4 regions of the Marichromatium sp. PS1 genome follow, and region 2 is predicted to be linked to each of the others. Evidence: predicted binding sites of a transcription regulator. Region 2 holds the regulator's gene; each other region holds the start of a gene.

Region 1 (7,411 bases), on a different contig from region 2:
TGCCCGTCAACCGCCGGTCATGTGCGTCGGCCCTCCCTACTGGCGGCTGGAGGCTGATCGCTGGCAGCTGACTTGAACCGCAAAGACCCAAAGGACACGAAGGGTGATGGCCGATCAGCGATCAGCCGGAGGGCAGGCTCGGCGCTCATCACTGGAGGCCGGTGGCTGATCGCTGGTGGCTGATTCGAACCGCAACAGAGGGACCTTGCCCGTCAACCGCCCGTCCGTCATATGCGTCAGCCCTCCTTATATGCGTCAGCCCTCCTTACTGGCCGCTGGCGGCTCTGACCGCTGGAAGCTGGTCGCTCGTCCGCTCCGCGGATGCCGGATCGCGGTGCCCGGTACTTTACCCCGGCAGGGGTAAGCTGCGATCCTTGATCGCCGGTTCCCGTGGAACAGCCCCAGCCTCATGGACGACCCGACCGCGCTGATCGAACACTTCTCGCAACTCGCCCCGCTGCTGCGTCATCCGCTGGTACTGGCCGGGTTCGCGCTGCTCCTGTTCTTCGGGCTGGGTCACGCGCTGCTCAAGCGCGGGATCATTCCGCCATTACCCGCCAACACGGCCGGGACCATCCTGCAACGGCTGCTGCAATACGGCTTCGTGCTCGCGCTGGTGACGATCGTCTTCGGCCTCGCACTGCAACTCGTCCGCCCCGACCAACAGCCCTGGGTCTATGGCTTCTTTCTCGCAACCCTGGTGATCGTGCTCGGCTTCGTCCTGCTGCTGCACAAGGACCGTCGCACCACCGCCCCTGTCCCCTTCCCCAAAAATAGGTCCAGCGAAAAGTAGAGACCGACGGCATGATGGTGGCCGAGCAGAGGAGAGCCCACATGCGCAAGAGCAAGTACAGCGAGCAGCAGATCGTTGACGCACTGCGTCGTGCTGAGTCTGGAGTAGCCGTCAAGGACGTGTGCCGGGAGCTGGGGGTCAGCGCGGCGACCTTCTATCAATGGCGCTCGAAGTACGGGGGATGGAGGCTTCGGACCTGAAGCGGCTGCGCGCGCTGGAGGAGGAGAATCGCCGGCTCAAGCACATGTACGCGGATCTGAGCCTGGATCACAAGATCCTGAAGGAGATCGTCGAAAAAAGCGCTGAGCGCCAGGGCGCGGCGCGCCCTGGCGGGTGAGTCCATGGCCGAGGGCGTGAGCAAGCGGCGCGTCTGTCGACTGCTCGGGCTGAGTCGCTCGGTGTTCGACGATCACGCCCGCCCGCGTGACGACGGGCCGCTAATCAAGGCGCTGAGCGCGCTGGCCGAGCGCCATCCATACGCCGGTTTCCGCAAGCTCCATGCGCGGCTGCGCCGCGCCGGACATCCCTGGAACCACAAGCGGGTCTGGCGGGTGTATTGCGCGCTCAAGCTCAATCTGCGGCGTCGGCGCAAGCGACTCCGGGCGCTCCGCCCGCCGCAACCGCTGGTGCAACCGATCCGTCCCAACCTGCAATGGTCGGCCGATTTCATGAGCGATGCGCTGAGCAGCGGCATGAGTTATCGCACCTTCAACCTCATCGACGACTTCAACCGCGAGGCGCTGCGTATCGAGGTCGACGTCTCGCTGACCTCGGCGCGCGTCATCCGCGTGCTCGAACAGGTCATCAGCGTCCGGGGGCGCCCCGAGCGTCTGCGTCTCGACAACGGACCGGAGTTCACCAGCACCGCCTTCCAACGTTGGGCCGCCGAACGTGGCATCGCCCTCGACTTCATCAGCCCCGGGAAACCGACCCAGAACGGCTTCATCGAGCGCTTCAACGGCAGCTTCCGCCGCGAGGTCCTCGATGCCTGGCTCTTCAACACCCTCGAGGAGGTTCGCCAACAGGCAGAAGACTGGCTCGACGAATACAACCTGCGCCGATCGCACGAATCGCTCGGCGATCTTTCACCCATCGAGTTTCTTACTACTACAGCCGCACATTTTTTGTGTTGTGATATGTGGACTCAACGGCTTTGTTTTCAAACAACATGAAGTACAGCGAGGTCTCTGGCTGGGAGACGGAACTGGACGCGGTCCATCAGCGCCTGGCGGACTGCTTTCGTCGTCCTGAGCCGCGCGCCCGGGCGCGGGGTTATCTGCAAGGGCTGCTGACGACGGTACCGCGCAAGAACGGTTGGCAGCTGGCCGAGACCTTGGGCGAGCGGCGCCCGGACGGGGTGCAGCGGTTGCTCAACACGGCGCGCTGGGACGCCGAGGCGGCGCGTGAAGTGCTGCGTGCCTATGTCGTCGAGGCGCTGGGCGACGACGAGGCGGTGCTGATCGTCGATGAGACCGGTTTCTTGAAGAAGGGCACGCACTCGGTGGGGGTGCAGCGCCAGTACAGCGGCACGGCGGGCCGGGTCGAGAACAGTCAAGTCGGGGTGTTCCTGTGTTACGCCAGCCGGCACGGCGCGGCCTTCATCGATCGGGCGCTGTACCTGCCCAAATGTTGGGCGAATGACCCCGCACGCTGCGCCGAGGCCAGTGTCCCGGAGCAGGCTCGCCGCTTCCAGACCAAACCAGCCCTGGCGCGTACGATGCTCGAGCGCGCGCTCGATGCGGGGGTGCCTTGTGGCTGGGTGACGGGCGATGCCGTCTACGGCAAGGATCGCAAGCTGCGCCTGTGGCTCGAGGCGCGCCAACAGCCCTTCGTGCTCGCTGTGGCGGGCAATGAGCCGGTGTGGTTCGATGGTCCGCAGACCCATCGCGTCGCGGCACTGGCCAAGGCGCTGCCAGAGACGGCCTGGCAACGCCACGCCGTCGGCGCCGGCAGCAAGGGCGCGCGCACCTTCGAGTGGGCCTAGGTGCCGCTGTGGCGCCTGCAGCTCAGCGCCGAGGAGCGCGCCTGGGGGCATTGGCTGGTGGTACGGCGCAACTGCAACCGCCCCGAGGAGCGGGCCTACTACATCGCCTTCGCGCCCCGCGCCGAGGCCACGCTTGAGCGCCTGGCCAAGGTCGCCGGGCAGCGCTGGGCGATCGAGGTCGGCTTCGAGCTGGCCAAGCAGCAGTGCGGGCTCGACGAGTATGAGATGCGCCGCTGGCCGGCTTGGCATCGCCATATCACCCTTGCGCTGCTGGCCCATGCCTGCCTCGTCGTGCTGCAACGACGGGCGAAAAAGGGGGCGCTGTCGCCGGGCGGATCGCACTGACTGCCCCTGAGATCCGGCATCTGCTCGAGGCGCTGTTGTGGCGCGAACGCGCCCCGCCGGATGCCGTCATCGCCTGGTCGGATTGGCGACGACGACATCAGGCGCGGGCCAGGGTCTGTCATTATCGAGCGCAAGGGGCTGGGCCGCCGTGAAGATGTGCGGCTGTAGTAGTAACCGCCGCGGAATGGCGTAGCGGCGCAAGCGTTGCTGGATGGCGTGGCTGGCGTACTGGTTGCCCCAGTCGGAGTGGTGCAGCAGCCCCGGTGGCGGACGGCGCCGGGCATGCATGGGCCATGTCGAGGGCGCTGATGACCAGCTCGGCGTCCATGCGGGCGTGCATCGACCAACCAACGACCTCGCGGTTGAACAGGTCGAAGACGACGGCCAGATAGAGCCAGCCCTCGTCGGTCCAGAGGTAGGTGATATCGGCGCTCCATACCTGATTCGGAGCGCTGGGCCGGAAGTCCCGGGCGAGCAGGTTCTCGGCGACGGCGAGGCGGTGGCTCGAGTCGGTCGTGACGCGATAGCGGCGCCGGTGACGGCCGCAGGCCGTGCGCACGCATCAGCCGCTCCACGCGCGCTTTGCCGGCGCTCAGGCCACGGGCGCGCAGCGCTCGCACCATCCGCGGACTGCCGTAGGCGCCACCGGTCTCGGCGTGGAGGGTCTGTAGCAGCAGCGTTAACTGCGCGTCACTCAGCCCCTGGCGCTGGCCGTCGCGCTGCCAGGCCCGATAGCCGCTGGCACTTACGCCCAGCAGCGCGCACAGCCGACGCAGGCCGTGCGCGCCGCGATGCGCATCGATCCAGGCGTACTTCACAGCGCATCCTTCGCGAAGTACGCCGTCGCTTTTCGCAGGATCGTGTTCTCCTCGCGAAGCTCGGCAACCTCGGCGCGCAACCGCGATAGCTCCATCTCCTCGGGCGTCACTGCCTTACCCGCGCTCGACTCCAACTTCCCCACCTCGCTGCGCCGCACCCAGTTGCGTACCGTCTGCTCCACCAAGCCCATCTCGCGCGCCACCGAGGCGATACTGCGCCCCGACTGCACCCGCTTGACCGCCTGCCCCTTGAACTCCAGCGTGTATACCCGCTTCGGGATCTTCTGCATCGCGCCCTCCAAGATTTGATCGTCAGTCTACGTCAATCCTTGGGGGACGAAATTCGGGGGGGAACCTCACGCGACGGGGAACCCGGCGCCAAGACCCTCTGGGTCGACCTCCAACAGGTCAGAGAGTTCTGCGAGGCGATGCAGTTCGTTCAAGCGCTTGAAGGCTTGGAGTGAGTTGTGTGTAAGGAGATGGTTTGAGGCGGAAAACAGAAAACCGCCCCAAAGGGCGGTTTTTTGAATTAAAGCTAGGACTTATAGGCCACCAAGGACAGTTTGGCGGCAGTTCGCGGGGAAATATTTGTATGCGGTGGCTGCTGCATCTGTGCCACAAGACCAGCCTTGAATCGCGTCAGTGGCTGCTGCCATGGCGGCTGTGCGAGCGGCATCGGTCGTCGGCTGGAGGATCAGGTTGTTTCCATCAGCTCCGGTCGCAATACCCTGAACACCAACCGAAATAGCCCCTGTCGTATTGTTGACGGTCAAGCCGGAAACGTACTTTGTTGCCCCGGTGCTGCAGCCCGCAGCATTCGCGTCAGTAGGGAACGAGCCATTCGCTTGAATGAATTCACTCACACCACTTTTGCACGCGCTCGCAGCCATCATGACTTCGCTCATTTTAGCTCGGGCCGTATAGTCCTGATACGCTGGCAACGCGATCGCCGCCAGGATGCCGATGATGGCCACCACGATCATGAGTTCGATCAGGGTGAAGCCGGCCTGTAGTTGCTTCTTCATGGAGTGGTTCTCCGGTTTTGGGATGAACTGAGCCTGTCTCGTCGGGAGACGGGGCCGACATGGCGGTGCCGGTCCTGGTGCCCCTGTTATCAAGTTCCGGGCCAACCATGCGAGGTCTGTGCAAGCCCTTGTTTTTGCGATCAGGGGATGAGCGCGGCAGTGGCTGTCACCCGAACCCCCGCGACAATCCACAGGCCCGTGTCCAGCCAGTAGGGGTGACAGTCCACAGACTGACATGCCAAGGGGGTGACAGTCGCGTCACCAGCCATCAGCCGCCAGTGGGTGCGGGCCGGGGGCGGTGGCGCGGGACCGATCGGAGGGCGTGGGCGGTGACGGGGGACAGGGTCGAACCACAAAGGCGCGAAGCACACCGCCAAGCGTCGGCCGGGCAAAACGCAGCGTGCCCGGCGATCAGTCGCCAGCCACCCGTGAGGAGACCGGTTGACTGGCTCCCGCGCCACAGCTGGTCGCAACCGTCCGCTGCGGGGAGGCTGACCGCCGACGGCTGCTCCGCTCGCCTCTTGGCATGCTGCGCGACCTTGCGGTCCAATCCCCTGGCGACCGGCGACCGGCGACCGGCGACCGGCGACCGGCGACCGGCGACCGGCGACTGACAGCTGGCAGCTGGCGGCTTTTCCGCCTTGTCTCTTCGCGTCCTTCGCGGCGTTGCGGTTCTCCCCCCTGGCAACTGATCGCCGAAGGGGTCTCATCCTCGCCCTCGCGCCTTTGCGCGCCTTGACGCTTTGCGGTTCAATCCGGTCGGGGGGACGAGGAGGCGTCGCAGCGAGCGATGGCTCGGGCAGGGAGTGCCGACCACCACACGCAAACAACCCAACCTTGCCAATCAAACAGTGACCACTCGCCGGCGCGATGGTCGGCGACGCGTTGGGCGGTGTCGCGCCAACCCCAACCTTTAGGACCACGACCACGGACGGGCCAGCGTCGAGCAACCGGGAGAACACTGGAGATGCCATCGATCTGTCTGAACACCGCGAGCGCCGTCACCGGACTGAGCCGACGCACGCTGCAGCGCTACATCCAGGAGAGACGGCTGATGGCGATCCGTGACGGTGACGATGGCAAGACCCGGGTGGAGTTGAGCGCGCTGCTGACGCTGACCGGCACCAGGCTCACCGAGCCGGAGCGGACGCTGGCGCTCGCCGCCGACCAGGGCGACCCCGGCGCGCAGTACGAGTTCGGCGTGTGGCTGCTCGAACGCGCGCGCCCGCCCCAGGCGCGCGACTGGTTCCAGCAGGCCGCGCGCGCCGGACACGCCGATGCGATGTGTTGGCTGGGGCGCGATCTGGTGCTCGGTGAAGGCGGCACGCGCGACGAGGCGGCGGGCAGCGCCTGGCTGGGGCGCGCGGCGGCGCGCGGCTCGGCGCTGGCGCAGGCGCTGACTGCGGAGTTGGGCAGCCCGAGCGGGCTGCAGGCGCGTGCGCGCGAGGACCTGGGCGCACTCGAACAGCTGCTCGACGCCGCCGAGCGACGGGTGCTGCTCGAGGCGCTGCAGGCGACCGCCGGGTAGCTCTCTCGCGCGGACCGAAGTCAGGCCGCCGGCTGACGCCGCACCGGGTCGCGGCTCAGCGCACGTGATGCTCGATGATGGCCTCGATGTCCGCCGGCGCCCAGCGCGCGCGCCGATCGGCGGGGTGCATGCCCTTGCGGTTCATCTCCTCGGCGATCGCCGCCGGCGCGCGCGACGCCGCATAGCGATCGGCGATCAGCGCGACCTGTGAGCGGGCCGGTTCCTGGAGGTAGGGATAGCGCGTGCCGCAGTGCTTGCAGCGCCTGGCGTCGAAGGCGATCGGCTCACGGCACTGGCTGCAGGCGATCGACCTTGGCGCGAGCGCGCCCCGCGCGGGCCGGGGCGCGAGCGACGGCAACAACCCGACGACCAGACCGAAGGGCCCGAACAGCAGCCCGACCAACCCCCAGCCCAACACGTCCCGCCCGCGGGCACTCGCGATCACGCCGCTGAAGACCGGGAACAGGACCCACAGCATCAGCAGTGCCATTGTTCAGCCCCTCGCCGTCGAGGCCGGATCGTTCACCCCGGCTTCGGTCGCCCGATCGCGATTGTCCTCGGTGAAGGCCCAGACCAGCGCCCCGACCCAACCGAGGAAGGTCCAGCCGAGGAACAGATCGAGCACGAAGATGGCCACGGCCTTGGTGTGACGTCGCTCTTGCGCGACCAGAGCGGGGAGGAAGTACAGGACGAGCGCGAACACCATGACGCCCAGGTTGAGCAGCGCGGCCCAGGAGACGGATTCCACGGCCGTCAGCCCGATCAGCGTGACGACGAGCAGACCGACCAGAAGGATCAGCACCCCTCGGACGGCCATGTCAAAGACCTTGCCGACGGACAGCGTGCCGCCCCCGCCGCCCCTGGCGCGACGCCCCCGTCGCGCCTCGTCCGCACGCGACGAGGGCTCTGCCCGGAACG
Region 2 (7,411 bases):
GGCATCGCACAGCACGGTGCCGTTCTCGCCGTCGACCACCAGGAACTCGCGCGGCTCGATGTAGCGGGTGATGTTGCGCACCCCGATCACCGCCGGGACCCCGAGGCTGCGCGCGAGGATCGCGGTGTGCGACATCGGCCCGCCGAACTCGGTGACGAAGCCGGCGATGCCGCGATGATGGAGCAGGATGGTATCGGCCGGGGTGAGGTCGCGGGCGACCACCACATGGCCGTCGAGATCGTGCTCGGGCAGGCGCGGCTCCGGGGACTCGCCGGCGAGGAAGGACTGGATCTGGTGGACGACGTGCTCGACGTCGTCACGGCGGGTGCGCAGATAGGGGTCGTCCATCTCGTCGAAGATGCGCACCAGGGTGTCGCGCTGCTGCTGCAGCGCCCACTCGGCGCTGCAGCGCTCGGCGCTGACGATGCGCCGGACCTCCTCGACCAGCGCCGCGTCCTCGAGCATCAGCAGATGGGTATCGATGAATTCGGCGATGTTCTGCGGGGTCTGGGTGGGGATCTGCGCGCGCACCGCCTCGAGCGCGCCACGTGCCGAGGCGATCGCCCGCTCCAGCCGCTCGAGTTCGGCGGGTACCTGCTCGTCGCTGATCTCGATATGGCCGATGGTGGCCAGGCTGCGACTGTCGACCAGCGCCGGCCCGAGCGCGATGGCGCGCGTCGAGTGGATGCCGATGCCCTGGTAGGCGATGGTCACTCGCCTTCCCCGAAGCGGTCGCCGATGAGTTGCTCGATCGCCGTCAGTGCAGCGGCCTCGTCCTCGCCCTCGGCGCTGACGGTGATCCAGGTGCCGCGGCTGGCGGCCAGCATCATCACCCCCATGATGCTCTTGCCGTTGACGCGCTGACCGCGGCGCTCGACCTCGATGCGGCTGGTGAAGCCGTTGGCGCACTGCACCAGCTTGGCCGCAGCGCGGGCGTGGAGGCCGAGTTTGTTGATGATCTCGAAGTCCTTGCTGGTCATGCGTCCTGCTCCTGGCAGCGAATCACACCCTCGCGCCCGCCCTCGAGCGCCTTCTCGGCGACGCTGTCGAGGTCGAGCTCGGCATAGTTGAGCGCGCGCAGCAGCATCGGCAGGTTGACCCCGGAGATCACCCGCACCCGGCGTCGCTGCTCGTGCAGCGCCAGGGCGATGTTGGCCGGGGTGGCACCGTAGAGATCGGTGAGCACCAGTACGCCGCCGCCCTGGTCGAGTCGGTCGACGCAGTCGAGCGCCTCGCGCAGCATGCACTCGCAGGGACGGTCGTTGACCAGTTCGAGCGCTTCGGTGGCTGCCGGCTCGGTGCCGAGGATGGCGCTGGCGATGCGCAGCAGGTCGCCGCCGAGTGGCTGGTGGGTGATGAGTAACAGTCCGATGCTCACGGTAACTCCCGGTGTCTGACCAGCACCTTGTGACCGGTCTGCTCGAAGTGACGGCGCAGCGCCTCGGTCATGTAGACCGAGCGATGCTGGCCGCCGGTACAGCCGATGGCGATGGTGAGATAACTGCGCCCGTCGGTCTCGAAGCGCGGGATCCAGCGGTCGAAGAAGGCGAGCATGTCGTCACGCATCTCGCCGACCTCGGTGCTGGCGTCGAGGAACTCCATCACCGGCTGATCGAGTCCGGTCAGTGGCTTGAGTTCCGGCTGCCAGTGCGGGTTGGGCAGGCAGCGCACGTCGAAGATGAAGTCGACGTCCTTGGGCACGCCGTGCTTGAAGCCGAACGACTGCAGCAGGATCGAGACCTTGGGCGAGTCGCTGCCGACGAGGTGGGCGCGGACCAGGTCGCGTAGTTCGTGCACATTGGTGTGGGTGGTGTCGATACGGATCTCGGCGCAGCGGCCGATGGCCTCGAGCAGACGGCGCTCGAGGCGGATGGCCTCGTCGAGCGAGCGGTTGCCGCGGGTGAGCGGGTGACGCCGCCGGGTCTCGCTGAAGCGGCGCTTGAGGGTGTCGGTGTCGGCGTCGAGGAACATCACCCGACAGTCGATGCCCTGGGCGCGTGCCTCCTCGATCAGCTCCGCGAGCCGACCGAGCGCGCGCGGGCTGGTGCGCGCGTCGATGCCCACCGCGGTGCTGGAGAAGCCGTCGTCGGGGGCCTTGCGCAGCCCCGCGACCAGGTCCTTGAGCAGGAACAGCGGCAGGTTGTCGATGCAGTAATAGCCAAGGTCCTCGAGCGTATGCAGGGCGACGCTCTTGCCCGAGCCGGACAGGCCACTGAGGATGACGAGTTTCATGGGCTGCGGGTTGCTCCGGGCCGGTCCCGATCGAGGTCGGGAGCGGTGCTAGGGTCTGGATCCGGGGCCGGGCGGGTCGGGGCGGTCGAGACGGATCGCCCGCGCCTGCCGGTCGATGAAGTCGACGCCGGCGTCATAGCCACGGATACGTAGGATCTGGTGGCGCACTGCCGCTTCCACCAGGATGGCCAGGTTGCGTCCCGGCGCCACCGGCATGGTGATGGTTGGGATCGCCACCCCGAGCACGTCGGTTGCCGAGAGGCTGCCGGTGAGCCGGTCGAGACCGGCGATCTGTTGCTGGTCGAGGGGTTGCAGATCGATGATCAGGTTCAGCGTCTTGCTGCGCTGGACCGCGCCCTCGCCGAACATCGCGCGGATGTTGAGGATACCCAGCCCGCGCACCTCGAGGAAGTCCCGCAGGGTCTCCGGGCAGGTGCCCTCGATGGCCTCCGGGGCGATGCGCGCGAAGCGCGGCGCGTCGTCGGCGATGAGCCGATGACCGCGGGTGATCAGGTCGAGCGCCAGCTCGCTCTTGCCCACCGCCGGATCGCCGACCAGCAATACCCCCATCCCCAGCACCTCGATGAAGACGCCGTGCAGGGTCTGGCGCTCGGCCAGGGCGTGGGTGAGAAAATAGCGCAGGTGGTTGATCAGCTCCTCGTCGCCGAGCGGCGAGCCGAGCAGCGGGGTGTCGTGCTCGGCGGCGAAGGCGAAGAAGGCGGGGTGGGGCTCGAGGCCGTCGGCGAACAGGATCGCCGCCGGCTGCTCGGCGAAGAGTTGCTCGAGGGTTTCCTCGAAGGCGGTGCGTCCCAGTGCCTGGAGATAGCGCTGCTCGGCGCGCCCGATCACCTGCAGACAGTTGGGATGGATGCAGTTGAGCGAGCCGATCAGCGACTCGCGCGAGCGTGCGCGCTCGGGCCGGCGCAGTGGGGAGCCTTGTTCGGGCTCGCCGTTGAGCCAGCGCAGCTGCAGCCGCGGGCCGGTCTGTTCGAGGAGTGACTGGAGGCTGTCGAGCATGGCCCAGGTCGGCGTGGCGCTAGCGCGCCTCGCTCGTCTCGATCAGTTGCAGGACGGTCGCCGCCGAGCCGGCCTCGCGCAGCGCGGCGCGGGTGGCCGGGTCGCTGAACATGCCGGCGAGCCGGGCGAGCAAGCGCAGATGCTCCTCGGTGGCGCTCTCCGGGACCAGCAGGGCGAAGGCGAGATCGACCGGCTCGCCGTCGATCGCGTCATAGTCGACCCCGGTGCTGGTGCTGACGAAGGCCCCGAGCACCTCGTTGATCTCCTTGATGCGGGCGTGCGGCAGCGCCACACCGTGACCGAGTCCGGTGCTGCCGAGTCGCTCGCGCTCGAGCAGACGCTCGAAGACGAGTTCGGTGTTGAGACGGGGGTGGTCGTTGGCCAGCAGCTCGGCGAGCGTCTCGAGCAGCCGCTTCTTGCTGGCGATCTCGGCACCGCAGCTGACTCGGGCCTCGCTGATCAGGTCTGGACTGAACATCGGTCAAGGCTCCTGGTGGTCGCAGGGACAGGGGCGCTGGGCGGTGACGGTGTCCGGTGTCCATACCGGCGGGTGATCGGGGCGCGTGGTCGTGGTCATGGATTCTGGGTGTCCTTCGAGTCGTCGGAGCCCGCAGGTGTCGATATCGGCTCGGATCTCAGGGTCTCAATGCAAAACACCCCGAACGGCGCGATCACGGATCCGTTCGAGGTGTCGGTGCGTCGGTCCGGCGGGTGTCGGGTGTCCCGACGCCCCGCCGACGCATGGGCCATCAGGCCGTTGCCGGGCTATTCGGTATCGGCCTCGGCGTCGGCCTCGGCTTCAGAGTCGGCCGCCTTCGGGCCGGGTGCGCTGCGATAGTCGTTCTTCTTCTCCTTGTGGCGCAGGATCTGGCGATCGAGCTTGTCGGTCAGGCCGTCGATCGCGGCATACATATCTTCATGCACGGAGTCGGCGAAGAGCTTCCCACCATTGATGTGCAGCGTCGCCTCGGCCTTCTGGTCGAGCTTCTCAACGCTGAGAATGACGTGGGCATTGGTGACGTGGTCGAAGTGACGCGCCAGGCGTGCGAATTTGCTGTCGACGTAGTCGCGCAGTGCCTCGGTGATGTCGACGTGATGACCCGTCAGATTGATTTGCATCATTGGACTCCTTACAGGGGTTCCAAACAGCCTGCTCATGCCAGGCGTTTGCGCTCGTTCGAGGCTGGAATACCCATGGCCTCGCGGTACTTGGCGACGGTTCGACGCGCGACCTGGATGCCGCGATCGGCCAGTTCGGCCGCGATCTTGCTGTCGCTCAAGGGTTTTCTGGCGGGTTCGGCGGCGATCAGCTTACGAATGAGCGCGCGGATCGCCGTTGATGAACACTCCCCACCAGAAGTGGTGCTGACGTGGGACGAGAAGAAGTACTTGAACTCCAGGGTGCCCCTCGGCGTATGCATGTATTTCTGCGTGGTGACCCGGGAGACGGTCGACTCGTGCAGCTCGAGCGCCTCGGCGACGTCGCGCAGCACCATCGGCCGCATCGCCTCCTCGCCGTGCTCGAAGAACGCCTGCTGCATCTCCACGATCTTGGCGCCCACCCGCAGCACGGTGTCGTTGCGGCTCGCCAGGCTCTTGATGAACCAGCGCGCCTCCTGCAGGTGGTTGCGCATGGTGACGCTGTCGCTGCTGGTGTCGGCGCGCCGGATCAGCCGGGCGTAGTCTGCGTTCACCCTCAGTTTAGGTGTGGATTCCGGGTTGAGTTCCACCGACCAGCGACCATTCTCTCTGCGCACGAAGATGTCGGGTACAACGTACTCCGGGGGCTCCTGCGCGATCAAGTCGCCGGGGTGCGGGTTGAGCTGGCAGATCAGCGTGAGTGCACCACGAATCTCGGGCTCGGTCTGCTTGAAGCGGCGCATCAGCGCGGCGATGTCCTTGCGCGGCAGGTGCTCGAAGCCGTCGCGACAGATCGCCAGCGCGAGGTCGCGCTGCGGGGTCTCGGCGGGGAGCTGCCGCAGCTGGATCTGCAGGCACTCGGCGAGATCGCGGGCGCCGACCCCCGGGGGATCGAACGACTGCACCCGGTGCACCATGGTGGCGATCTCCTCGAGGCTGATCTGATCGTCGCCGATGGTGCTCAGCAGCTCGTCGAGATCGGCCCGAAGATAGCCGCGCGCGTCGATGGCATCGATCACCGCCTCGGCGATCATCTCGTCGCGCTCGCTCAGCCGGATCAGGTTGAGCTGCCAGAGGAGGTGATCGTGCAGGGTCTGAGGGCGGCTCTGGTGGAGGAAGGGGTCGAAATCGGCGTTCTCGGCGCTGCCCTGGGTGCTCGGCGGTAGATAGCCGTCGTAGACATCGGCCCACTGGGTGTCGACCGGGAGCTCATCGGGGATCTCGTTGGTCTCGCCCTGGAGCTCACGCTCGGCGCTGCCCTGCTCATCGCTGGGCGGGGACTCGTGTGCGCCATTGCCGCTGTCCTCTCCGTTGGCGGCGAAGCGGTCGGCCTCCTCGGCCTCCTCGAGCATCAGGTTGGAGTCCAGCGCCTCCTGGATCTCCTTCTGCAGCTCGAGCGTCGACAGCTGCAGGAGGCGAATCGCCTGCTGCAGCTGGGGCGTCATCGTCAGGTGTTGGCCGAGGCGAAGCTGGATGGTTTGCTTCATGGATCGCCGATGCGTCTTGCGTCTGTCTCTATGCCGGGTCGATGACCGTCCTATGACGATTATAGGTCGGGTGGCAACAAAGGTGCCTGAGTCACGTCAAGCGCGCCCCCTGCCGGGGCGCGATGGTCTTCATCTTACTCCCAATATGTAGCAGCGGGGCGCGGATGCTGCCGCCTACATGCTACATGGCGAAGTCGGCGCCGAGATAGACGTCGCGTACCTGCTGGTTGGCGAGCAGCTCGTCGGGGCGGCCGGCGGCGATCACCTCGCCATTACTGATGATGTAGCCGCGATCGCAGATGTCGAGCGTCTCGCGCACGTTGTGATCGGTGATCAACACGCCGATGCCGCGCTCGCGCAGGTGCGAGACGATCGCCTTGATGTCGCCCACGGCGATCGGGTCGACGCCGGCGAAGGGCTCGTCGAGCAGCATCACCTTGGGGTCGACGGCCAGCGCGCGGGCGATCTCGAGACGACGGCGCTCGCCGCCGGAGAGGCTGAGTGCCAGCGACTCGCCGATATGGGCGATGCCGAGCTCCTCGAGCAGCTGCTCGCAACGCTGCTCGCGCTGCTCGCGGTCGAGGTCGCCGCGGGTCTCGAGGATCGCGAGGATGTTGTCGCGCGCGCTGAGCTTGCGAAACACCGAGGGCTCCTGCGCCAGATAGCTCAGTCCGGCGCGCGCGCGCGCATGCATCGGCATCAGGGTGACATCGTGCTCGTCGAGGGTGATGCGCCCCTGGTCGGCAGGGATCAGCCCGACGATGAGATAGAAGCAGGTGGTCTTGCCCGCGCCGTTGGGGCCGAGCAGCCCGACCACCTCGCCGGCCTCGACCTCGACGCTCACTCCCCGCAGGACCTCGCGGCTGCGATAACGTTTCTTGAGCTGTTCGGCGCGCAGTACGCTCATCCGTCGATCCCTGTCATGACTCCTCCTCGGGGGTGATGGTGATCCGCACCCGACCGCTGCCGCCGGCACGGAAGTGTTCGCGGGCACGGTCGTAGACGATGCGCTCGCTGGCGACGCGGTCCTCGCCCTGGATCAGTACCGCCTCGTCGATCAGCACCAGCTCGTCGCGGTCGGTGTCGAACTCCATGCGCCTGGCGAAGGCGCGGACCTCGCCCTGGTCGTCCTCGAGCAGTTGACGGAAGCGCGCCGGGGTGCCGATGGCGATGATCTGGCGCGGGCGGCGGTCCTCGCGGTGATAGACGGTCATGTGGTCGGCGTGCAGGCGCATGCTGCCCTGGGTGACCTCGACGTTGCCGACATAGATGCTGGTGCCCTCGGCCTCGCGTACCTCGACGTCGTCGGCCTCGATGTACATCGGTTGCTGGGGGTCGTCGTCGAGCGCGTTGGCCGGGTTCCAGCCGAACAACAGCAACAGTGCCAGCAGGCGCAGTGGAGGGCTCATGGTTGGGTCTCCTGGGTCGGGGCGAGCAGCATCCGGGTGCGACCGTGGAAGGTGGCGCGCGCCGGCTCGTCGTACCACAGCTGCATGCCGGTGGCGCTCAGCCAGTCCTCGCCGCTGGCCACCCGC
Region 3 (7,411 bases), 410 kb from region 2:
ACGCAGCTCGAAGCGAAGTGTCGGGGCGCGGGCGATCAGCACACCCTGCTCGTCGCGGATCAACGCGCCGAGGCGGTGGGGACCGAAGGCCACGCCATCGAGGGCAAAGCGGGTGGCGCCGGCCTCGATCACCGTCTCGAGTCCATCGAGCACCATCGCCAAGCGATGCCCCGGTTGCAGCGCGGGTTCGAGTCCGAGTTCGACGGCGAAGCGACCCTCGCCGCGCATCAGCACCTCCGCATCGACAGGGGAGAGGATCTCGAAGCGCGCATAGGGCCCGGGGAAGGGGGCGCTGGCAGGGGGCGGATCGACGGGGCTGTCGGCGCCGCGCGAGACCGGGGCGTCGACATGGATATCGAGTCGCTCGGCGGTGGCGTCGGCGGGTCGATCGGAGAAGTGCACCCGCCCGTCGGCATCGACCCAGCGATAGACGCCGGCCTGGACGATGAGGCAGGGGAGCAGCAACAGCGGGAGGAGCAGTGCCGGCCGGATCATGGCCGAAGCATAGTCCAGCGTCGGAGGGGGCTCAAGCGGGGACGCCTGGACGTCGGTGGCGCTTCCCTGCGCCGAGGTTGCGACCGCGCGGGACCCGCGCGGTCGCGACAGCCGATCAGAGGCTGTAGTACATGTCGAACTCGACCGGGTGGGTCGTCATCCGCATGCGGGTGACCTCGTCCATCTTGAGGTTGATGTAGCTGTCGATCAGGTCATCGGTGAACACGCCGCCGACGGTGAGGAACTCACGGTCACGGTCGAGGTTGTCGAGCGCCATCTCCAGCGAGGAGGCGACGGTCGGGATGGCCTTGGCCTCTTCACGCGGCAGGTCGTAGAGATCCTTGTCCATGGCATCGCCGGGGTGGATCTTGTTCATGATGCCGTCGAGACCGGCGAGCATCATCGCCGAGAAGGCGAGGTAGGGGTTGCCGGTGGGATCGGGGAAGCGCACCTCGATGCGACGACCCTTGGGGCTGGCGCAGTGCGGGATGCGGATCGAGGCCGAGCGGTTGCGCGCCGAGTAGGCGAGCATCACCGGCGCCTCGAAGCCCGGGACCAGACGCTTGTAGGAGTTGGTCGAGGCGTTGGTCAGGGCGTTGAGCGCACGCGCGTGCTTGATGATGCCGCCGATGTAGTAGAGGGCCATGTCGGACAGGCCGCCGTACTTGTCGCCGGCGAACAGGTTCTGACCGTCCTTGGCGAGCGACTGGTGCACGTGCATGCCGCTGCCGTTGTCGCCGACCAGCGGCTTGGGCATGAAGGTCGCGGTCTTGCCGTAGGCGTGGGCGACGTTGTGCACCACGTACTTGAGGATCTGGTTGGCGTCGGCACGCTTGACCAGGGTGTCGAACTTGGTGCCGATCTCACACTGGCCGGCGGTGGCGACCTCGTGGTGGTGCACCTCGACGCCGACGCCCATCTCCTCGAGGGTCAGACACATGGCCGCACGCAGATCGTTGAGCGAGTCGACCGGGGGCACCGGGAAGTAGCCGCCCTTGACCTTCGGACGGTGACCCATGTTGCCGTCGCCGAACACCCGCTCGGAGTTCCAGCCGGCCTCCTCGGAGTCGATCTTGTAGAAGGCGCCGCTCATGTCCGCGCCCCAGCGCACGTCGTCGAGCACGAAGAACTCGGGCTCGGGACCGAAGAAGGCGGTGTCGGCGATGCCGGTGGACTTCAGATAGGCCTCGGCGCGCTTGGCCACCGAACGCGGATCACGCTCGTAGCCGATCATGGTGTCGGGCTCGAGGATGTCACAACGGATGATGAGGGTGCTCTCCTCGGAGAAAGGATCCATCACCGCGGTCGTGGGGTCGGGCATCAGCACCATGTCCGAGGCCTCGATGCCCTTCCAGCCCGCGATCGAGGAGCCGTCGAACATCTTGCCTTCCTTGAAGGCATCCTCGTCGATCATGCTCGTCGGCATGGAGACGTGCTGCTCCTTGCCGCGGGTATCGGTGAAGCGCAGATCCACGAAGGTCACTTCGTTGTCTTTCATCATCTTCATGACATCAGTGGTCATTCGAACGTCTCCAATGCTGAGTGCTGTGTTCTAGATACGGATAAGGCGTTGTCGGCCGAGCAATGCACAAGGCTTGCGCTGGCGTATCAGCGCTCGCACCATCCGGCGCAGCAGCCTAACAGGTCATCGATCGTGCCGCACGACCTGCCGTCCGGGCCGGCAGGCGATGCAGAATTCTGGCTGACCCGGTTGATGTCCCGGGCTCGGGTCCACGACAAGGACCTCCATCGCGACCGTTCCGCCGGACGACGGGATGATCCACGCCGTCCGATGCCAATCAGTCATGCAACGAGCAAGCCAGAATCTTGCGCACCCCGCTGACGCCAGCCCCGCGCCCCGATCGCAACGAACACGCGATGAGACGATGAGACGTACAAACAAGACCTTGGCGATGAGAGGGTTGTGAAATCACGCACCATGGTGACGACAGCACCGCCATGGATGGGCGGACAGCGGGGGGCCGGCGCACCCAATCGCGGCGCGACACCGGGCGCGGACTGCACTAAAAAAGAACATCGAGCGACTTTATGCACCAAAAAGGTGCAAATCAGTCGCCAAAGAAGATTCGCACCCCACGGAACACCGGGTCATCGGCGAGCGCCTCGGCCAGGCGTGTCCGCAATCGCTCGGCATCGGCTCCCTGGCGCAGACAGGCGGCGAGCGGGAAGTACACCTCGATGTCGATGGCCCCGTCGAGATAGTGCAGCAACACCCGCTGGCGCTCGTTGGCCTCGGGGATCGCCGACCAGGCCGAGGCCAGGCGCGCCAGTGCCTCGGCACGCAGCGGCAGCAGGTAGCAGGCGGAGAGGTGCTCGTCGTCCTCGGGGTCGATGTGCACGGTGACATCGGCGATCTCGTCGATCTCGCGCTTGAGCCGGCGTTCGACCAGGACGCTGATCATGTGACCTTCGGAGACACTGACGTAGGGATCGACCAGCACATGCACGTCGACCGACGCCTGCCCTCCGAGACGGCGGGTGCGCAGCATATGGATATCGCGCACCCCGCCGACCGAGTGGATGGTCTGCTTGACCGCCTCGAGCCGCTCGCCCTGCAGACCGGTATCGACCAGCTCGCTGGCCGCCTCCCAACCGAGTTCCCAGGCGATCTTGGCGATCATCAGCGCCACCATCACCGCGGCGATGGCGTCGAGATAGGGCAGCCCGGCCATGGTGCCGGCGATCCCCACCAGCACCACCACCGAGGAGACCGAATCGGAGCGATGGTGCCAGGCGTTGGCACGCAGCAGGTCGGAGCGCACCCGCTTGGCATGGGCCAGGGTCCACCAGTAGAGCCATTCCTTCACCAGGATCGAGGCCAGGGTGGCGCCGAGCGCGATGAGGTCGGGGCGCAGCAGCTCCTCGGGGCTGAACAATCGCTCGACCGCGTCCCAGCCGATGCCGATGGCCACCGCCAGCAGCAGGAAACCGAGCGCGAGGGTGGCAACCGTCTCGTAGCGCGCATGCCCATAGGGATGCTCCTGGTCCGGTCCCTGATGGGCCTGGCGCCCGGCGATCAGCACCAGGACGTCGGAGAGCAGGTCGGAGAGCGAGTGCAGCCCGTCGGCGACCAGCGCCTGCGAATGACCGAGCCAACCAGCGACGATCTTGATCGCCGCCAGCACCAGATTGAGCACGGCCCCGACCACGGCGGTCCGGGTCACGGCCTCGCGACGGGCATCGGCGCTGTGTTGATCGAGGGTCACGACTAGGGGCTTCCGCAGGTTGCGCCGACCGGGTCCGGGCCGACGGCGCTCCAGTATAAGCGACAGCGGCAGGTCGCATCAGCTTCCAGCGGCCAGCTGACAGCCGCCAGCGGGAAGGGATGGCGTTCATGACTCAAGGTTGGCCGATCAGATCAGCGTCCAACCCACGGCCTTCAGTAGGGAGGACAGGTTCGAGTCACCGGGGAGGCCACGCTCTTGCCCCTAGCAGCTAACGGCTAGCCACCGATGGCTGGCGGCTGGCGGCTGATGGCTGATGGCTGATGGCTGGCGGCTGATGGCTGGTCGCTGCCCCCGACCAACCCCATTGGCGCGCCAGCGACCCGAACCGATATAATTGCGCGTTTACGTCAACCGCCCCGATCCCAAGGAGCCCGCCTTGACTCTCCAATCCGAGGACCTCTCGACCTTCCAGGGCCTGATCTTCGCGCTCGAACGCTACTGGGCCGATCTCGGGTGCGTCGTCGTCCAACCCTATGACATGGAAGTGGGCGCGGGCACCTTCCACCCCTCCACCTTCCTCCGCTCGATCGGTCCCGAGCCGTGGCGCAGCGCCTATGTGCAGCCCTCGCGTCGCCCCACCGACGGGCGCTATGGCGAGAACCCCAACCGGCTGCAGCACTACTACCAGTTCCAGGTCGCGCTCAAGCCCTCGCCGGAGAACATCCAGGAACTCTATCTCGACTCGCTGCGCCGACTCGGCATCGACCCGCTGGAGCACGACATCCGCTTCGTCGAGGACAACTGGGAATCGCCCACGCTCGGCGCCTGGGGACTCGGCTGGGAGGTCTGGCTCAACGGCATGGAGGTGACCCAGTTCACCTACTTCCAACAGGTCGGCGGACTCGACTGCCGCCCGGTCACCGGCGAGATCACCTACGGGCTCGAGCGCATCGCCATGTACCTGCAGGGCGTCGAGAGCGTCTACGACCTGGTGTGGAGCCGCACCCCGGCGGGCATCGTCACCTATGGCGACGTCTTCCACCAGAACGAGGTCGAGCAGTCGACCTACAACTTCGAGATCGCCGACACCGACGCGCTGTTCGCGCAGTTCGACACCTGCGAGCGGGTCAGCACCCAACTCATCGAGCGCGGACTGCCGCTGCCGGCCTACGAGCAGATGCTCAAGGCCTCGCACACCTTCAACCTGCTCGACGCCCGCGGGGCGATCTCGGTGACCGAGCGCCAGCGCTTCATCCTGCGGGTGCGCACGCTGTCGCGGGCGGTCGCCAAGACCTATTACGAGAGCCGGGAGGCGCTTGGCTTCCCGATGCTGGCACAGTGAGGGAGAGAACATTGGACGCATCCACTGATCTGCTGATCGAGATCGGCACCGAGGAACTCCCCCCGCTGGCGCTGCCGCGCCTGTCGCAGGCCTTCGTCGAGGGCGTGGCGCGCGAGCTGCGCGAGCGCAGCATCGACTTCACCACCATCGAACCCTTCGCCGCACCGCGCCGCCTGGCGATGCTGGTGCGCGGCATCGCCACCCGCCAGCCCGACCAGCAGCAGGTGCGCCGCGGCCCGGCGCTCCGGGCCGCCTTCGACGACAGCGGCGCGCCGACCAAGGCCGCACAGGGCTTCGCCCGCTCCTGCGGCGTCGAGGTCGAGGCGCTGGAGCGCGAGGAGACGCCCAAGGGCACCTGGCTGGTCTATCACTCGACCCTCGCCGGTCGCGCCACCGCCGAGCTGATCCCCGAGATCGTCGAGGCCGCGCTCGCCACCCTGCCGATCCCGCGGCGGATGCGCTGGGGTGCGGGCGAGGCCGAGTTCGTGCGCCCGGTGCACTGGGTCTGCCTGCTGCTCGGTGAGCAGCCGGTCGCCGGCCGGGTGCTCGGCATCGAGGCCGGCACCAGCACCCGCGGTCACCGCTTCCATCACCCCGAGCCGATCGCCCTCGCGCGCGCCGACGACTATGCCGAGCAGCTGCGCACCACCGGCCGGGTCGAGCCCGACTTCGCCCAGCGCCGCGAGCAGGTGCGCGCCGGCGTCACCGCCCTGGCCGAGGCCGAAGGGTTGCGCGCGCGCATCGATCCCGAGCTGCTCGACGAGGTCTGCGCCCTGGTCGAGTGGCCGCAGCCGGTGCTCGGTCGTTTCGAGGAGCGCTTCCTGGAGATCCCCCCGGAGGTGCTGATCGAGACCATGCAGAGCAACCAGAAGTACTTCCCGGTGGAAGACGCCGAGGGTCGTCTGCAGGCCTGCTTCATCACCGTCGCCAACGTCGTCAGCCGCACCCCCGAGAAGGTGCGTGCCGGTAACGAGCGGGTGATCCGGCCGCGCTTCGCCGACGCCGCCTTTTTCTGGGAGCAGGACCTCAAGCAGCCGCTCGAGGCCTTCGCCGGCAAGCTCGAACGGGTGGTGTTCCAGGACAAGCTCGGCACCCTGGCCGAGAAGAGCGCGCGCGTGGCGCGGCTCGGGCGCTCCCTGGCCGCGCCGCTCGGCGGCGACCCGGCACTGATCGAGCGTGCCGCGCGGTTGGCCAAGTGCGACCTGGTCACCAGCATGGTCTACGAGTTCACCAGCCTGCAGGGCACCATGGGCCGCTACTATGCCGAGCGCGCCGGCGAGGACCCCTGCGTCAGCGCCGCCATCGAGCAGCAGTACCTGCCGCGCTTCGCCGGCGACGCCCTGCCCGAAGGGCTGTGCGGCCGCGCCCTGGCGCTCGCCGACCGGCTCGACACCCTGGTCGGCATCTTCGGCATCGGGCTGCGCCCGACCGGCACCAAGGACCCCTACGCGCTGCGACGGGCCTCGATCGCGGTGCTGCGCATCCTCATCGAGACCCCGCTCGACCTCGATCTGGAGGCGCTGCTGGAGCAGGCCGCCGCCGGCTACCCCGAGGGGCTGCTCGGCGCCGAGGTGGTCGGCGAGGTCCGCGACTACATGCTCGAGCGGCTGCGCGGCTACTACGAGGAGCAGGGCGTCGGCGCCGACGTCGTCGAGGCGGTGCTCGGCGCCGGCGGCGCCAACCCCTGGGAGCTCGACCGCCGCATCGCCGCGGTCGCGGCCTTCCGCGAACTGCCCCAGGCCGCCTCGCTGGCCGCGGCCAACAAGCGCATCCACAACATCCTGGCGAAGAACGCCGCGGCCGTCGGCGCGGCCGGGGCGGTCGACACCGGGTTGCTCGAGGATGCGGCCGAGCAGCGTCTCGCCGAGCGTGTCGCCGCGCTCGGCGAGACGGTCGCGCCACTGGTCGCCAGCCGCGACTATGGCCGCGTGCTCGCCACCCTGGCCGAGCTCGGCGGCGACGTCGACGCCTTCTTCGATCAGGTGATGGTGATGGCCGAGGACCCGGCGGTGCGCGCCAACCGCATCCGTCTGCTGCAGTCGCTCGGCGCGCTGTTCATGCAGGTCGCCGACATCTCGCGGCTGCAGCACTGAGCGCCCGACCCGGCATGACCGAACGGCTGGTCATCCTCGACCGCGACGGGGTCGTCAACCACGACTCCGACGCCTATATCAAGTCGGTCGAGGAGTGGCGGCCGATCCCCGGCAGCCTCGAGGCGATGGCCCGGCTCCACCATGCCGGCTGGCGGCTGGCCATCGCCACCAACCAGTCCGGCATCGCCCGCGGGCTGTTCGGCCCGAGCACCCTCGACGCCATCCACCAACGGTTGCGCGAGCAACTCGCCGATCATGGCGCCCGTGTCGAGATGATCGCCTTCTGCCCCCAC
Region 4 (7,411 bases), on a different contig from region 2:
CAGCCAGGCGACCAGCTCGTCGGTCCCGACCAGACCGCTCACATGGTCGAAGTGTCGATGCCGGATGGCCGGATTCTTCTTCTGCAGGGTCGCGCCGACGGGCTTGACCGAGGCCCCGACGGTGACGACCGCACCCGCGTCCGCCAACCCCTCGAGTTCGGCGACCGTCACCCCGCCACCGCTCAGCGACGCCTGCTTCTCCCCCAGGTGATTGTCGAGGGAAGAGGACAGATCGGGCACGGCGACGACCTCGAAGCCGAATGCCTCGATGAACTCACGCAGCTTCTCCACCTCGATCGGCTGCATGCTGACGTGGGGGACCAGGACGACCTTGCGCGCGTCGGTGCGCTCGCACGGCTCGGTGAGCTGGTCGATCAGCGCCTGGACGGTCAGCGTCCAGCCGCTCTCCAGCCCGCCCTGGTAGTCGGGGGTATTCACATAGACCAGGGGCACCTCGATCTTGCTGGCGACGCCCCGGAGATCGTCCCCCTTGGTCTCGGTCAGCCCGGTGGTATGCACGCCGATCAACGCCGGGGAGACCTTGTCCCCGATGTTCTTGATCGACTCGGTGATGCTGTAGTCGCCGCCATCCAGCACCGCCGTCACATCGGTCACGGCGGTCGTCTGCAGAGCGATGGGCTCGCAGAAATGACGGGTGAACATCACCTTGGTGAAGCTCGCGCAGCCCTGGGCGCCGTGCATCAGCGGCATGCAGCGGTCGACCCCGAGGAACGCCAGGGTCGCGCCCATCGGCTGCGAGAGTTTATGCGGGTTGACCTGCAACGGTTTGCCCGTCTTGCGTCTTACTTCTGCCATGGTGCCTTCCTGTCGACCAGTTCGAAGACCGGATTCTGCAGTGAGTTCTTGAGATCCTCGGCGAGGACCAGGAGCCCGTCGTAACCGCCGTAGCTCTTCTTCTTCTCCTGATTGACGTCGGTGAAGGCGATCCGCTTCTTGATCGCGGTATAGAGCGAGCGACCGCCGGCCAGGAGCAGATGGGCCCCGGTGTCGTCGATCACCTGCGCCTGCTGACTCGCCGGGCTGGTCATCAGGATGGCGTCCTCGCCGAGGTATTGACGCGCCTTGGCCTTGTCGGCCTCGGTCGACTTGCGCACCGAGGTCGCCACCACCTCGATGCCCAGATCCTGCAACGCCGAGGCGATCGACCAGGACTTGTTGCCGCCGGTGTTGAGCACCGCCTTCTTGCCGGCGAAGACCGCCCGGTAGGGGATCAGCTTCTCCTCCAGTCGCGCCTCCTCGCGGGCGATCAGCGCGCGGGTGCGGGCGATCAGGTCGGCATCGCCCAGCGCCTCGGCGATGGCCAGGATGCTGTTCGAGGTATCGGTCATGCCGTAGAAGGAGCAGGAGATCCAGGGAATCCCATATTGTTCCTCCATCTTGCGGGTCATGGAGATCAGCGACTTGGCGCAGACGATCACATTGAGCTTGGCGCGATGGGCGGTGCGGATGCTGGCGATGCGACCGTCGCCGCTGAAGGTCGAGCGCACGCGGATGCCGAGCTCTTCGAGCAGATGACGGTAACGCCACAGCTCGCCGGTGTTGTTGTGCTCGCCGATCAGGTTGATGTCGAAGGGGGTGGTGTCCTCCGGCTCCTTGGTCCCGATCAGGTGGCGCAGCACCGCCTCCCCGGCGATGCGGCTGCCCAGATTCTTGGCACCGACGAAGCCGGGGGCATGCACCGGCACGCAGGGCGTGCCGTGTCTCTCGCTGCCCTGCCTGCAGACGGCGTCGATGTCATCCCCGGTCAGCGCGGTGACACAGGTCGAGTAGACGAAGACGGCCTCGGGCGCATAGTGCGTGATGACATGGTCGATCGCCTCGGCCAGCTTCTTCTCGCCGCTGAAGACGACATCGTTGGTGTTGATGTCGGTGGCGAAGCCGGTCTGGGTCAGGTCGCGACCGGGCCAGCTCGTCGGGGTCAGACGCGTCTCCCAGGCCCCGCCGACGCAGGACATGGGACCATGGATCAGGTGGGCGGCATCGGCGAAGGGAAACAGGGCGATCTGGGCGCCGTCGAGGGCGCAACCGCCGGTGGTGGCCCCGGGCGTGGGCGTGTTGCAAGGCCCTTTCTTGTGGCCCTTGTTGTGTTCGCAGGCGCTCTCGACGAGCAACTCTTTGATTTTCGGTTTTGACGACACGAGCAGGCCTTCCATTCAGAGGGTTCCGGATCGGCAGAATGGCCCTGACGGCGCTTCCCCCGCTTCTTCATCCATCGGTTCGAGAAAGTTGTGAGAAAAGGGACATTCTTCGATGAGAGAAAAGCGACAATCGATCATCAATTTCCCCAGTGACGGCATTGAACGGCCCCGCATGTGAGTCTGCGTGCACGATCAATGCCATTTTCAGCTCCTGCTCGATATCGATGGCCCTTGGGGACCGGCGCAGGGATCCCGCCCCGATCCGATCGGGACAGCCCCCACCGCACACCTAGCCGATCTCTGCCCGTTCACCGGGCGACGAAAGGTGTCGCCGCACGGTTTCATTTCTCCTCGTCACACGCACATCGACCGGCAGGCCGTCCGGCTCGTAACCCCCCGGGTTCGAGCAGACGACCTGGAGCGGCCGTTCTCCCCACCACAGATGACATTCAATGGATGGAAGACACCGATGAAACCGACCCCCATGTTGCGACGACTCTCCACTCCCGGCGCCCTGGCGCTGATGCTCTCGGCGCCGCTGCAGGCGACCACCGAGCACGACAACGAGGTCTTCTTCGCCATCACCGGGGTGAAGAGCTTCGAGTTCACCGAGACCGGTCACTCGGTGAGCAAAGGTCAGCCCTACAGCGGCGTCACCTCCGGGGTGAGCAAGGACGGGGAAGAGGCGCGGATCGTGGTCAAGGCGGGACGCCACAAGACGAAGGCGGTGGCGCAATGGTTCAAGGACGCGGTGAACGCGGGACCGGGGCAGACCCTGGCGTGTGACAGCAAGGGCAACTTCCCCGACGAGCTGAACTTCGCCGTCGAGGGCACACTGGAGATGCAGATCGGCGACAAGCAGATCACCTGCAAGGACATCCTCATCGCCCAGGGCAGTTTCACCACAACCAACAACTGGTGGATGGGTGGACCGCAGATGCAGGGCGCTCACGTCTCGCTGAGCGGCGCCACGCTCCAGACCTGCTCGGCCAAGGGATCGCTGCTGCCGGTGGCGGTGCTCTTCAGCCCACAGACGCCCTGCGCCAATCACTTCAACATCAGCATCGGATCACTCTGAGGGGACGGACACGTCCCGCCTCGGCATCGAGGCGGGACGCGCTCATGCGTCCGGCTTGGCCGTACTGAGTAAAGGGGGAAGAAAAAAAGAAAGAAAAGGAGAAAAAAAGGACACCCAGTTACTAAGGGACACCCCGGGGGAAAAGAAAAGATTTAAGGGACAACCAGTTACCGAGTTATCGCGAGGAAGGGGGCAGGGCAAAGGGAGGGCAAAGGGGGAAAAGGGGAGAAAAGGACACCCAAGAAGAGCTAAGAGAGTTAAGGGACACCCAGTTACCGAGTTACCGCGAAGCCCCCCACCCTACGGCACCACCTCGGCCATGTTGTACCATCGGGGTCGGCCCGAGTCAGGACACCCGGTCAGCGCATGCCGTTACGCAAGCCCCCCGAGAAGGACACCATCTCCATGCAGCTGGTTCGCGAGGCGCTGCAACAGTGCTGCGAACCGGGCGCGCCCACCGATGCGCTGCTGGCCGCGGCCGGTATCGATCCCGCGCGCTGGACGTGCAACGACGCCCGCGTCTCGGCCGCCGCCTATGGCCGGCTGTGGCGGCTGCTCGCGCGTCGTCTCGACGACGAGTTCTTCAGCATGAACCCGCGTCGGTTGAAGTGCGGCAGCCTCGCCTTCCTCTGTCGCTCGTCGATGGCGCAGGAGACGCTCGAGGCGGCGCTGGCCTCGGCGCTGGCCTTCCTGTCGCTGATGCTCGATGCGATGTCGGCGCGGCTGGTGCGCCAGCAGGGGTTGGCGGAGATCGTGCTGCACGAGGGGGACGCCCCTCCCCGCCGGGCCTTCACTTATTTCACCTATTGGATGATCGTGCACGGCGCGGCCTGCTGGCTGTCGGGGCGACGGATCCCGATCCTGGCGATCGATCTGCGCTGCCCGGCGCCGGCGTTCTGCGACGACTACCGGGTGATGTTCTCGGAGAACCTGCGTTTCGACCAGCCGCGCACGCGGATGATCGTCTCGGCCGACTGTCTGGACCTGCCGGTCAGGCGCAGCGAGGCCGAACTCGCGCACTTCCTCGCCCAGGCCCCGGCCAACATCCTGGTCAAGTACCGCGACCCGCAGAGCCTGGCGAGCCGGATCCGCAACGATCTGCGCCAGCTGCCCGCCGAGCAGTGGCCGCGGGCCGAGGTCCTGGCGCAGCGGCTGCACATGTCGACCTCGACCCTGCGGCGGCGTCTCGCCGAGGAGGGACAGACCTATCAGGGGCTCAAGGACGGCGTGCGCAAGGAGCTGGCCATCGGCTGGCTGGCCGAGCCGCAGCTCGGTTTCGCCGAGATCGCCGAGCGGCTGGGCTTTGCCGATGTCAGCTCCTTCTACAAGGCCTTCCGCAAGTGGTGTGGCTCGAACCCGGGACACTATCGCAGCCTGATCCTCGACGCCACGGACTGATCCCGGCCACCAGCCCGCACCCAGCGCGCCCGACGCCCGCCCATCGACCCGAGCGCGCCCCAGCCCATCAGCATATTCGAATAATCGACAACTCCATCCCCTTTGTTCAAATCGCTCAGACAACTTGAGCCCTTCGACCATTGTCCGCCAACCCGCGCCACGCCAGTATCACGACGGCATGACCGCATGCTCCATGCGGATCGATCCCAATCACCAAAAGGACGCGGGGGACACCGGCGATGCGCGACTACCAAGCAGCGATCACGCAGTTCGATCATCGAGGGGCCGCCGAGGCGGCGCTCTCGGGCAGCCTCAGGGCGCTCAATGCCTGTATCGAGTGCTGCGACCGACATGCCGACTCCGACGACATCGCCCTGTTCTGGGAGGGCGAGGACGGCCGCAGCGCGACCCATACCTTCGCCGAACTCAGGGACCGCGCCGCACGGCTGGCCAACTTCCTGCGCGCGCAGGGCGTCGACCAGGGCGACACCGTCGCCGGGCTGCTGCCGCGCCGGGTCGAGCTGCTGATCACCGTGCTCGCCACCTGGCGTCTTGGCGCCGTCTACCAGCCGCTCTTTACCGCCTTCGGGCCCAAGGCGATCGACTACCGGTTGACCACCTCGGGGGCCAGGGTGGTGATCACCGACGGCCACAACCGCGCCAAGCTCGAGGGTATCGAGGCCACGCCCCAGGTCGTCACCATCGACACCCCCGCGAACCGACGGGATCACGACTTCTGGACCGTGCTCGAACAGCACTCGAGCGACTGCGCACCGGTGATGCTCGACGGCGAGGCCCCCTTCCTGCTGATGTTCACCTCCGGCACCACCGGACCGGCCAAGGCGCTGCACGTGCCGCTGAAGGCGATCGTCGCCTTCCAGGGCTATATGCGCGACGCAGTGGACCTGCGCCCCGACGACGCCTTCTGGAACATCGCCGATCCGGGCTGGGCCTATGGCGTCTACTTCGGCGTCACCGGTCCGCTGTCGCTGGGGCACGCGACGACCTTCTACGAGGGCCCCTTCACGGTCGAGAGCACCAGCCGGGTGATCGAGAAGTACGGCATCACCAACCTCGCCGGCTCCCCCACCGCCTATCGGCTGCTGATCGCCGGGGGCGAGACCTTCGCCGCGGCGGCGCACGGTCGGCTGCGCGTGGTCAGCAGCGCCGGCGAGCCGCTGAACCCGGAGGTGATCCGCTGGTTCGCGCGCCAGCTCGATGTGGTCATCCACGACCACTACGGCCAGACCGAACTCGGCATGGTGCTGTGCAACCACCACGCGCTGCGCCATCCGGTGCATCTCGGCTCGGCCGGGTTCGCCTCGCCGGGACATCGCATCGTCGTGCTCGACGAACAGCAACGCGAGCTGCCGCCGGGCCAGCCGGGCATCCTCGCGCTCGATCGCAGCCAGTCGCCGCTGTTCTGGTTCGGCGGCTATCTCAACGCGCCGACCAACGCCTTCATCGGCGACTACTACCTCAGCGGCGACACCGTGGAACTCAACCCGGACGGCAGCATCAGCTTCGTCGGGCGCAGCGACGACGTCATCACCACCTCGGGCTATCGCGTCGGGCCCTTCGACATCGAGAGCGCGCTGATCGAGCATCCGGCGGTGGTCGAGGCGGCGGTGGTCGGCAAACCCGACCCGGAGCGCACCGAGGTGGTCAAGGCCTTCGTGGTGCTCGGCCCGGACCATGAACCGGCGCCCGAGCTGAGCCTGGCAGAGGTCGAGGCCCAAACCGCGGCGCTGGCCGAGGAGCTGCGCCAACACGTGCGCGAGCGCCTGGCCGCGCACGCCTATCCGCGCGAGATCGAGTTCGTCGCCGAGCTGCCCAAGACCTCCAGCGGCAAGCTGCAGCGCTTCATCCTGCGCAACCAGGAGATCGCCAGGATGCGCGAGGCGACCACCGGGCACCCCGCCGAGGCGCACGCCGCCTCGGCCTGAAGGAAAGAAGGAGAGCAGGATGCAGATCGAAGACAAGGTCTTTCTCGTCAGCGGCGGGGCCTCCGGGCTGGGCGCGGCCACCGCCGAGATGCTGATCGGTGCCGGCGCGCGGGTGATGCTGGTCGACATCGACGCCGCGGCGCTGGCCGAGCAGGCCGAGCAACTCGGCTGTCGCGTCAGCCGCGCCGACATCCGTGACGAGGCCGCGGTCGAGGCCGCGCTCCAGGACACCCTCGCCGCCCACGGCGCCCTGCACGGGCTGATCAACTGCGCCGGGGTCGCGCACGGCGAGAAGATCCTCGGTCGCCGGGGCCCGCACGCCCTGGACGGGTTCCGTCGGGTGATCGACATCAACCTCATCGGCAGCTTCAACCTGATGCGCCTGGCCGCGCCGCTGATCGCCGAGAACGCGCCCGACGCCGACGGCGAGCGCGGGCTGATCGTCAACACCGGCTCGATCGCCGCCGCCGACGGCCAGATCGGCCAGGCCGCCTATGCCGCCTCCAAGGGCGCCGTCGCCAGCCTCACCCTGCCGGCGGCGCGCGAGCTGGCGCGCTTCGGCATCCGCGTGATGACCATCGCCCCGGGCATCTTCGAGACCCCGATGATGGCCGGGATGAGCGAGGAGGTGCGCGCCTCGCTCGCCGCCGGCGTGCCCTTCCCGCCCCGGCTCGGGCGCCCGGCCGAGTACGCCGCGCTGGTCCGCACGATCGTCACCAACCCTATGCTCAACGGCGAGGTGATCCGTCTCGACGGCGCCTTGCGCATGGCCGCCAGATAGAGGAGTCGTCATGATGGACCAGGACCCGATCGTCATCGTCAGCGCCGCC

What was found. The regulator sigma-54, encoded in region 2, starts transcription at its own class of promoters, with help from an activator protein. The targets are predictions, from matches to a motif close to TGGCANGNTNCNTGCTT.
Region 1: the regulator sigma-54 is predicted to act here: its motif matches at 5,053-5,069, upstream of ACAM26_RS11640 (pilin).
Region 3: the regulator sigma-54 is predicted to act here: its motif matches at 2,301-2,317, upstream of glnA (glutamate--ammonia ligase).
Region 4: the regulator sigma-54 is predicted to act here: its motif matches at 2,344-2,360, upstream of nifE (nitrogenase iron-molybdenum cofactor biosynthesis protein NifE).

Annotation. Positions count from the first base shown of each region.
Region 1 is NZ_BAAFHB010000004.1:589,877-597,287, forward strand. Features, by position in the region: gene ACAM26_RS11620 (hypothetical protein) at 410-793, shown strand; partial or broken gene ACAM26_RS11625 (IS3 family transposase) at 835-1,965, shown strand; partial or broken gene ACAM26_RS11630 (IS701 family transposase) at 1,962-3,122, shown strand; partial or broken gene ACAM26_RS11635 (IS3 family transposase) at 3,321-4,230, opposite strand; gene ACAM26_RS11640 (pilin) at 4,483-4,965, opposite strand; gene ACAM26_RS11645 (tetratricopeptide repeat protein) at 5,933-6,493, shown strand; gene ACAM26_RS11650 (zinc ribbon domain-containing protein) at 6,549-6,983, opposite strand; gene ACAM26_RS11655 (superinfection immunity protein) at 6,987-7,295, opposite strand.
Region 2 is NZ_BAAFHB010000002.1:800,531-807,941, forward strand. Features, by position in the region: gene ptsP (phosphoenolpyruvate--protein phosphotransferase) at 1-714, opposite strand, end outside; gene ACAM26_RS04885 (HPr family phosphocarrier protein) at 711-980, opposite strand; gene ACAM26_RS04890 (PTS sugar transporter subunit IIA) at 977-1,378, opposite strand; gene rapZ (RNase adapter RapZ) at 1,375-2,232, opposite strand; gene hprK (HPr(Ser) kinase/phosphatase) at 2,281-3,249, opposite strand; gene ACAM26_RS04905 (PTS sugar transporter subunit IIA) at 3,269-3,727, opposite strand; gene raiA (ribosome-associated translation inhibitor RaiA) at 4,015-4,368, opposite strand; gene ACAM26_RS04915 (RNA polymerase factor sigma-54) at 4,404-5,876, opposite strand; gene lptB (LPS export ABC transporter ATP-binding protein) at 6,058-6,783, opposite strand; gene lptA (lipopolysaccharide transport periplasmic protein LptA) at 6,797-7,285, opposite strand; gene lptC (LPS export ABC transporter periplasmic protein LptC) at 7,282-7,411, opposite strand, start outside.
Region 3 is NZ_BAAFHB010000002.1:394,328-401,738, forward strand. Features, by position in the region: gene ACAM26_RS03035 (DUF4124 domain-containing protein) at 1-495, opposite strand, end outside; gene glnA (glutamate--ammonia ligase) at 611-2,017, opposite strand; gene ACAM26_RS03045 (cation diffusion facilitator family transporter) at 2,565-3,722, opposite strand; gene glyQ (glycine--tRNA ligase subunit alpha) at 4,120-5,025, shown strand; gene glyS (glycine--tRNA ligase subunit beta) at 5,037-7,118, shown strand; gene gmhB (D-glycero-beta-D-manno-heptose 1,7-bisphosphate 7-phosphatase) at 7,133-7,411, shown strand, end outside.
Region 4 is NZ_BAAFHB010000004.1:372,654-380,064, forward strand. Features, by position in the region: gene nifN (nitrogenase iron-molybdenum cofactor biosynthesis protein NifN) at 1-816, opposite strand, end outside; gene nifE (nitrogenase iron-molybdenum cofactor biosynthesis protein NifE) at 804-2,132, opposite strand; gene ACAM26_RS10800 (hypothetical protein) at 2,629-3,237, shown strand; gene ACAM26_RS10805 (AraC family transcriptional regulator ligand-binding domain-containing protein) at 3,604-4,635, shown strand; gene ACAM26_RS10810 (AMP-binding protein) at 4,875-6,581, shown strand; gene ACAM26_RS10815 (SDR family NAD(P)-dependent oxidoreductase) at 6,601-7,362, shown strand; gene ACAM26_RS10820 (acetyl-CoA C-acyltransferase) at 7,376-7,411, shown strand, end outside.